Regions from separate parts of the Sporosarcina sp. Y838 genome, predicted to be linked through region 1. Evidence: riboswitches for the same ligand, from Rfam matches in the RefSeq annotation. Region 1 holds a riboswitch; the other holds the start of a gene.
The links. Region 1 has a riboswitch for glycine ahead of AC1TO4_RS03770 (amino acid permease). Riboswitches for the same ligand answer to the same signal wherever they lie in the genome.
Positions count from the first base shown of each region.

Region 2: another riboswitch for glycine. It lies ahead of gcvT (glycine cleavage system aminomethyltransferase GcvT); the one in region 1 lies ahead of AC1TO4_RS03770 (amino acid permease).

Region 1 is NZ_JBXCJD010000002.1:206,446-210,930, forward strand. It holds partial or broken gene AC1TO4_RS03765 (RNA-guided endonuclease InsQ/TnpB family protein) at 1-1,169, opposite strand, end outside; gene AC1TO4_RS03770 (amino acid permease) at 1,998-3,377, opposite strand; glycine riboswitch at 3,672-3,772, opposite strand; gene AC1TO4_RS03775 (hypothetical protein) at 3,893-4,087, opposite strand; gene AC1TO4_RS03780 (hypothetical protein) at 4,184-4,485, opposite strand, start outside.
Region 2 is NZ_JBXCJD010000007.1:109,568-114,052, forward strand. It holds gene AC1TO4_RS11935 (hypothetical protein) at 1-75, shown strand, start outside; gene comGF (competence type IV pilus minor pilin ComGF) at 60-509, shown strand; gene AC1TO4_RS11945 (hypothetical protein) at 490-669, shown strand; gene AC1TO4_RS11950 (shikimate kinase) at 700-1,215, shown strand; glycine riboswitch at 1,441-1,532, shown strand; glycine riboswitch at 1,534-1,611, shown strand; gene gcvT (glycine cleavage system aminomethyltransferase GcvT) at 1,668-2,765, shown strand; gene gcvPA (aminomethyl-transferring glycine dehydrogenase subunit GcvPA) at 2,800-4,146, shown strand; gene gcvPB (aminomethyl-transferring glycine dehydrogenase subunit GcvPB) at 4,139-4,485, shown strand, end outside.

The DNA.
Region 1 (4,485 bases):
ATTCGCTTTGTAAGTGATTAATTCTATTAGCAGAGAGTGTGGCACTTGGACAAAGTTTTGATTATTTCTTTTCCCTAATTCTTTTTTTGTTTCCAACCCACATTTTTACCGATGACAATCGTATCAATGTTATTTTCCACCGCTATTCGCACGATATTGAAACTAACTTTATGGAAAAAGTCTTTGATTTGTCTGTGTCTTGCGGAATCTAATTTTACTAATTTTTTGGAATGGAATTTTCCTTCTTTTGGTTTTTGTCCGTTACGAAGAGCAGCGTAGTAATAAGCACGCATTTTGTTGTACCACTGATTGATAGATTTAACTTTACCACCTTTAAAAAGGACCGGAACATTTTCTGTATTAAAAACTAGCGCTGCAATGTTATCAAGACCTAAATCAATGCTCATGCATCGTTCCGTTTTTGCGGATAATTGTTTTTTTGTCTCGATTAAAAACACTAACTCAACGGTAAAACAATGGTGCTTGGGTATGATTCTCACTTGTTGAAACTTACCGTTGAAATTTGCTAACTTACCGATATTTATTTTTCTTTTGGTTTTTGGAAAGCTCAGGAATTTACCGTCTTTAATTTTGCATATTTGATTCGAAAGAATTGATTCTTTCTTACTTCCTTTTGGTAGGTAACCAGGAATAGAAGGTCTTCCTGTATATTTCCCTGGATTCTTTTTGAAGTCTTTCAAACTTGCGAAAAAACTAGTCCAATTTTGCACGACATTTCTAAGAACTTGTTGATTTATCTGACCTGGCAATGAATAATAGTCTTTTTGTTTAATTGTTTTAAATAGACAATCCAGAAAATTGTAACCTAGGAAGGATTTTTCTTTTGAAGGTAACTTAAATAGTATTTCCTTTATTTCTTTTTGTTCGTCTTTTGGTTTCATTTGTTCTTTTTCTAATTTCTTGCTATATGCTTTTTGTTGATTTACATTCATTCCATCAATGTTATCAAGGATTGTGTTCATTACTTCTTGTTGTAAAGGTTGTAATACACCTTCATTGTTTAGAGTAGTATAAACTTGCCTGATAAAGAAGTTTGTTGTGTTATACAAGTTATTACTATTTAGACAAAGTTCATCGAAATAAGAATATATTCTATGTCCTTTTTTAATGTTGATTTGATAAGTTCGGTAATCTTTTTTCAGTTCCATATTTTCTCACCACCCTTCGTAAGAACATTCTACCAAATAGAACACCAGTTCGTCACGCGATAACACTTCATAACGAAAAAGCCAATTCATCCCACGACTGAAGTCACGGGTGTTCTCGGCTTAATCATAAAATTATCGAAAATACTACGAATACTTTATCAACAAGTATTTTATCCTCACTCCCCCGTTTCTTTAGTATTTATCTAATAGAAAACCATATTCACCTCTTTATACTGGTGAGTGCTATTGTCGGGTTGCGGAACGAGCCAAGTTTTTCAGATCGAAGAAGAAGCGACTTTGAAAAACATGTGAATAGATTCGAAGAAACAGTGAATATCATCTTGTTTAGTCTGTAAATCAAAACGGCGTCCTTCATGAACTTTTATATACACATATAAATTCGGAAGGAATGATTCGATTGTGTGGAGAAAACTGTTCACTGATGCATCTATGTTTGTTTTCTTAACGGAAGTTTCAATCGTAATTGGGGCCTTTAACGTTATGAAGTAAATCCATCGCCTAGACTCGATACAGAGCCGTCCCTCGCCCTAGAAGATTCCTATCAATTACTGAATCGAAAGCGATATAAGTGCCCTTCAAGCGGTTTAGATAACAACGCATATTTGCTATAAGTTTGTACAAGCGGAAGGTGAATAATATTCTAACCCTACTATCTTTATCCTCACACAAAAACGACAGAGAAGGGTAGCATCTGCATCCCTTTTCTGTCGTTTTGCCTGTACTATTGATTCTAAGTTATTTTGGGGACCTGCTTCTTCGTTGACTTAATGCATTACACTCGAGGCCTACGCGAGGTAGGTCACGGACTTAACTTTCCGCTACTTTTGGCTGAGTAACATGTTTTAATTTCGACACCTGGAACTTATACGTTATAGTTAGCAAAATAAACCAAACAGGCGTTACGAACAAGGCAACACGAGTATCTTCCGCAAGTGCAAGAACAACAAGAACGAACGCTAGGAAAAGTAGGATTGCGTAGTTGGCAATCGGGTAAAGCGGCATTTTAAATTTGCTTGCTTTCGCTAGCTCTGGTCTTGTTTTACGATATTTCATATGGCAGATAACCGTAATTCCCCAAATAAAGATGAAACATACTGTAGAAATACTTGTAATTAGCGTAAATACGCCTTCTGGCATAACATAGTTCAAAATAACAGCAATTAGAATAACGATACTTGAGAAGTACAATGCACCGGCAGGTACTTTACGTTTATTAAGTTTTGCTAAACGTTCAGGTGCATATTTGTCTTTAGCAAGTGAGTACATCATTCTGCTTGTACTAAACATAGCACTATTACATGCCGAAGCAGCGGATGTCAGGACGACAAAATTGACGATACCAGCAGCTGCAATGATTCCAACCCCTACGAAAACTTGAACGAATGGGCTTTCTGAAGGCTTGACTGCAGTCCACGGATAAATACTCATAATGATAATCAGGGCGCCAATATAGAAGATAATAATCCGAATAGGGATATTATTGATGGCTTTTGGAATAACCTTTTCCGGATCCTTTGTTTCGCCCGCCATCAGACCAACAAGTTCAATCCCAACAAACGCAAATACTACCATCTGGAATGAGAGAATAAATCCACTGATGCCATTCGGGAACATTCCGCCGTGGCTCCATAGATTTGTGAAACTAGATGGACCTTCACTCGTTGAAAATCCTTTAATAATCATAACCGATCCAATTACGATTAATCCTAGAATCGCAATAACTTTAATCAATGCGAACCAGAACTCCATTTCACCAAAAAGCTTTACAGTTGCAAGGTTCATAATTAACAAAACGACTAGCGCAATTAACCCCGGCATCCACTGTGGTATTTCAGGGAACCAATACTGGGCATAGAGACCAACAGCTGTTATATCGGCCATTGCGATTGAAATCCAGCAAAACCAGTAGGTCCAGCCAGTCATAAAAGCTGCCATATTCCCTAAATAATCTTGTACAAAGTCCACAAAAGTATTATATTTCAAATTGGATAAGAGTAGTTCTCCAAGTGAGCGCATAATCAAAAAGCAAATTATACCTGTAATCAGGTAAGCAAATAAAATTGAAGGTCCTGCTAGATGAATAGACTTTCCTGCTCCTAGAAATAATCCGGTTCCAATTGCCCCGCCAATTGCAATTAGTTGTACGTGTCTATTTTTTAGGCCTCTTTCCAATTGTTGTTCCTGCATAAAATGTTTCACTCCTTAATTTTCAGGTTAGTAATAACGAGTCTTCTAATCATACTTTCACACTTCTGTCATTTTCATAATAAAGCGCTTACATTTTTAATAATTGTAAATACATAATAGACCGCCGATTAACAATTTTCCTCATAGACTATGGTGATGTACCCTCCTATTTACAATTTACCACATTTCACCACAAAAAAGGGCAGAGGAAATATAGGTGTTCACCTATACTTCCTCTGTCCTTTTACCTGAGAGTGTAACTCCTTTGGTGGCACATGGCGCTCTCCAGAGACGCGTCCTATTATGGTCCTTTTACCTGAGAGATTGATTCCTGTTTTTCGGAACTTGCTCCTTCGGTGCTAAACAATACGTTTAGTCTCTCCCATAATATTCATCCGCTACTATTCGATTAATTAATATAATAAACCATAGAAAGGTAAAAGTCTAGTCAATATTCTGAATTTAATCATTATTTCGCCTCATGCAGCATATAGGGACGTACTGCTGCTCTCTGACTATGCCAAATCGATGCTTTCCACTATCTTTTCAAAAAAGCGCACAACTTCAAACTTTCTAATTGTCAACTCAGCAATTCGTTTGTCACGTTCTTCGATTGATCCGCTAGTTATCGTTGGAGGAACGCTTACTACTAAGTAATTGCCCCCGATTGATGAACTGCAATACAGATTATGACTTACTAAAAGTGTCACTCACACCATTCTGACAATTAAACGGCTGGTTGAGGTTTGAATAGTTTAAGGGACTGGCAAAGTATTTATAAATCAATCAAATCGAGGTCTTACTATCTAAGCTTTTTTGTTATCTAATAATAATTTAGTTGCAAATGCTCCAGCTCCTAATGCAACTGCTGTAACGATAGTGAAAAAACCTGTTGCTTGATTTCTGTCTTTTTCTTCTCTTTCGTTATTATTCTGCCGTTGTTTTTCTTTTTCTTCTCTCATCCTATTCATAATATCTTCTCTTTGCTTGTAAAGACTAGATTTTTCTTCTGGATCTTTAGTTTCACTAATTTCTTTATTAATTGAATTTAATGTTTCTGAGAGGGCAGCATTGTATTCCGAGGTTGATTGTTGATCAGCTATAGTTA
Region 2 (4,485 bases), on a different contig from region 1:
TCCATTCATGGACAAGCTGTCTGTGTGTCATATGAAATTATTGATAAGGTGTACGATAAATGCGTAAATACCTAAAGGTACGTGACGAAAAGGGCTATACGTTCCTAGAAAGCATTTTCCAACTAACTGTATTGTCTATTTTTCTTCATTTATTTATTTTGTTCTTTTTTTGGAAAGAGCCAATAGAGGAAAAGTTCTTTGACACCTCCTCCACAGAGTGGGAACTGTTTTCACTGGATATGCAAAAACTGCTTTCAGATGTTAGTGAAATTCAATTGCTTTATGAAGGAACTACTTTTCGTCTTGTCACAAGCCGTGGGAGGATAAACATAGGACAAAGTGGGACTGTCATTAGAAAACTAGTTAACGGAGAAGGACATGTCCCATTGATTACGGGAGTTCAGTCAGTGAGATTCACTTATGACGGTATGACTTTAACTGCTCATGTATTGCTGCTTAATGGTTCAGTAAAAGTAAGGGGGTTTGCGGTTGGATTGTATCCGGAATGAAAATGGAGCCATGCTTGCAGCAACAATTATTTTATTATTTTTCGTTAGTCTCTTTCTTTTCTCCCTCGTTTCATGGCATGATAGTCTACAAAGGAATTACGATTCGCTTGAGACGTATTATGAGAACGAAACGGTGAGGACAATGAAACGGAGCGGATAAGCATATTCGTTCTGCCAAATGGGTGATGAGATGAAGAAAGTATATTTAGTTGGTTTTATGGGATGTGGAAAAAGTGCAATCGGCAAACGACTTAGTTATGCAACAAGAATGCCCTTTTACGATATGGATAATGAAATCGTAAAGATGACAGGTTTGTCGATTCCACAAATATTTGAACTGCACGGCGAGGAGTATTTCCGTAATTTGGAAACGGATTTTCTCCGCTCATTTCGTGATGAATATTGTATCATTGCAACGGGCGGAGGTGTGGCGATGAGAAAGGAAAATAGGGAAGTCATGCGTGAGACGGGACTTGTCTTTTTCCTTAATGCTCCATTTCGTGACATATGGCGGCGAATATCAACCGACCGGAATCGTCCAATTGTGCAAAGGTCTAGCCGAAGCGACCTTGAAGGTTTATTTAATGCGCGAAAACCTTTTTACTTACAAAGTGCCCATTTTAAAGTGGAAACTGAAAAGCGTTCGTTAAGAGATATTGTAGATTATATTGCTTTTCAAATTGGCCGTCTTAAAGGGGAAAAGTAATAAGTGGAAATCAGCTGTTGATTAGATTTTTAAAACTATAGTTAGCAGAAAGTTTAATTTTCAAAGATATACACGAACGTTTTGGGTTATAAAGGCATCAATGTTCGTTAAAACGACAGTCAATTAAAAAGCATTGCACTTACATGGATGAAATGTTAAGATATAAGGCGAAAGGGCAATAGTTGTCCGAATCTTATTCATTTTCATTTCAATTGAATAGCGCGAATGATTGTATGAGGAGAGCACGCAAAGGCGTCGCCGAAGGAGCAAGTAACTTATGTTATGAATCTCTCAGGTAACAAGACTCATACAGGACGCATCTCTGGAGAGTGCCGGATAATCGGCCACCAACGAGGAAAGCCGTAAGGTCAAACTTTCAGGTACAAGGACAGAGGTTCTCTTCTTAGGGGACCTCTGTCCTTTTTTATCAATTTTCCAAGGGGGAATGAATTATGTCAGAAACTTTACAACGTACCGTCCTTTTTGATAGCTATGCTGAGTATGGCGGGAAAACAATCGATTTTGGTGGTTGGGAATTGCCTGTTCAATTCTCGAGTATAAAAGCGGAACACGAAGCTGTACGTACGAAAGCAGGATTATTTGATGTATCCCATATGGGTGAAGTGCTTGTAAGTGGGGAAGGTTCTCTTCCTTATTTGCAAAAAATGGTTACTAACGATGTTTCGAAACTTAAAGATGGACAAGCGCAGTATACCGCTATGTGTTATGAAGATGGCGGAACTGTAGACGACCTTCTAATTTACAAACGTGGTGAAAACGACTATCTACTTGTTGTCAACGCGTCAAATATCGACAAAGATCTCGAGTGGATGAACAGTTACGTGACTGATGATGTTAAAATTGAAAATGTATCATCTTCCTATGCACTTCTAGCTTTGCAAGGACCAATAGCGCAGGAAGTCCTTCAGAAGTTGACAAACGAGTCGCTTGAAGACATTAAGTTTTTCCGTTTCAAGGAAAATGTCGAGATTTCAGGTCAGAAAGTGCTTGTATCCCGTACAGGATACACTGGAGAAGATGGTTTTGAAATTTATGGATCACCGGAAGCGATTGTTGAACTATGGTCTGCTATCCTGAAAGCAGGCGAAAGTGAAGGCGTCGTACCAGCGGGTCTTGGAGCACGTGATACACTTCGTTTCGAAGCGGGTTTACCGTTATATGGACAAGAATTGTCAAAAGATATCTCACCACTTGAAGCGGGTGTAGGTTTTGTAGTCAAAGTAAATAAAGAAGCAGATTTCCATGGGAAAGAAGCTTTATCTGTACAAAAAGAGAATGGTGTACCGCGTAAACTTATCGGTTTGGAAATGATTGATAAAGGGATTCCACGTACTGGGTACAAAGTATTCCTCGGTGAAGAACAAATCGGTGAAGTCACGACGGGTACACAATCACCAACACTTAAAAAGAATATAGGTTTTGCGCTTTTGAATCGTGAGCATACTGCTGAAGGAACTGAAGTTGAAATAGAAATTCGAAATAAACGTTTGAAAGCTGTAATTATTGCTACACCATTTTATAAACGCTAATCATACTAACATTATGAAAAGGGGTTAAGAGGACATGCAGCATCGTTATATTCCTATGACTGAAACTGATCGCGCTGAAATGATGAAAACAATTGGTATTTCATCCATAGATGAACTTTTTGCGGACATTCCTGAAAAGGTCCGATTTAAAGGCGAATACAATATTAAAAAAGCGAAATCTGAAACTTCATTAACAAAAGAACTGTCAAAACTTGCGTCGAAAAATGCGGATGCGCGCACATATGCATCATTCTTAGGTGCAGGGGTTTATGATCATTACAAACCAATCATTGTTGACCATGTTATTTCGCGTTCTGAGTTCTATACGGCTTATACGCCTTACCAACCGGAAATTTCGCAAGGTGAGTTGCAAGCGATTTTTGAGTTCCAAACAATGATTTGTGAGCTGACTGGTATGGATCTTGCAAACTCATCTATGTACGATGGCGGAACGGCTCTTGCAGAAGCGGGAACGCTTGCATCTGGACATACGCGTCGGAAGAAACTTCTTGTTTCCGAGACGGTTAATCCGGAATCTCGTGATGTAGTGCTTTCCTATGCATCAGGTCAAAATATCGAAGTGGTCACGATTCCACAAAAAGATGGCGTAACAGATATGGCGATGCTGGAAGAATTGATAGACGAGAATACAGCCGCTGTTTTAGTTCAATACCCGAACTTCTTCGGTCAAATCGAAGACATTCAAAAAATCGGGGAAATTACACACGCTAAAGGCGGATTGTACGTTGTATCATCAAATCCACTTGCACTTGGAATACTGACGCCACCTGGCAAGCTAGGCGCTGACATCACGGTAGGAGATGCACAGCCGTTCGGCATTCCAGAATCTTTCGGCGGACCACATTGTGGCTATTTCGCAGTGACGAAAAAGTTGATGCGAAAAGTACCTGGGCGTCTTGTTGGAGAAACGACGGATGATGAGGGCCGCAGAGGTTACGTTTTGACACTTCAAGCACGAGAGCAGCATATCCGTCGTGATAAAGCGACGTCTAACATCTGTTCGAACCAAGCCCTGAATGCACTTGCAGCTTCTGTTGCGATGACTGCACTTGGGAAAATAGGCGCGCAAGAAATTGCATATCAGAACATTGTGAAAACACGTTATGCGAAGGAAGCATTTGAAAAAGCCGGGTTTGAAGTTAAATTTAGTGGATCGCATTTTAACGAGATTGTCGTTGATTGCAAACAGTCTGTTAAAGAAGTGAATACAACATTATTTACAAAAGGGATAATCGGCGGCTATGACTTAGGTTTGACGTATCCTGAATTTGCAAACCATGCTCTAATCGCTGTGACTGAACAGCGTACGAAAGAAGAAATCGATGCACTTGTGCAGGAAATGGAGGCCCTTCATGCATAAAGATAACCAGGCATTAATATTTGAACTTACTAGAGAAGGACGGATAGGCTATAGTCTTCCTGAACTGGATGTGCCTGAACTTGACCTTTCCGGCTTATTGCCAAAAGGATTTGTTCGCGAGGAAGTTGCAGAACTTCCGGAAGTTTCCGAACTTGATATTATGCGTCATTACACAGCACTTTCGAATCGTAACCACGGGATTGATTCCGGATTCTATCCACTTGGATCATGTACAATGAAATATAATCCGAAAATCAACGAATCCGTTGCTCGTTATCCTGGATTCGCAAATATTCACCCACTGCAAGATGAGTCGACTGTTCAAGGTGCACTGGAAGT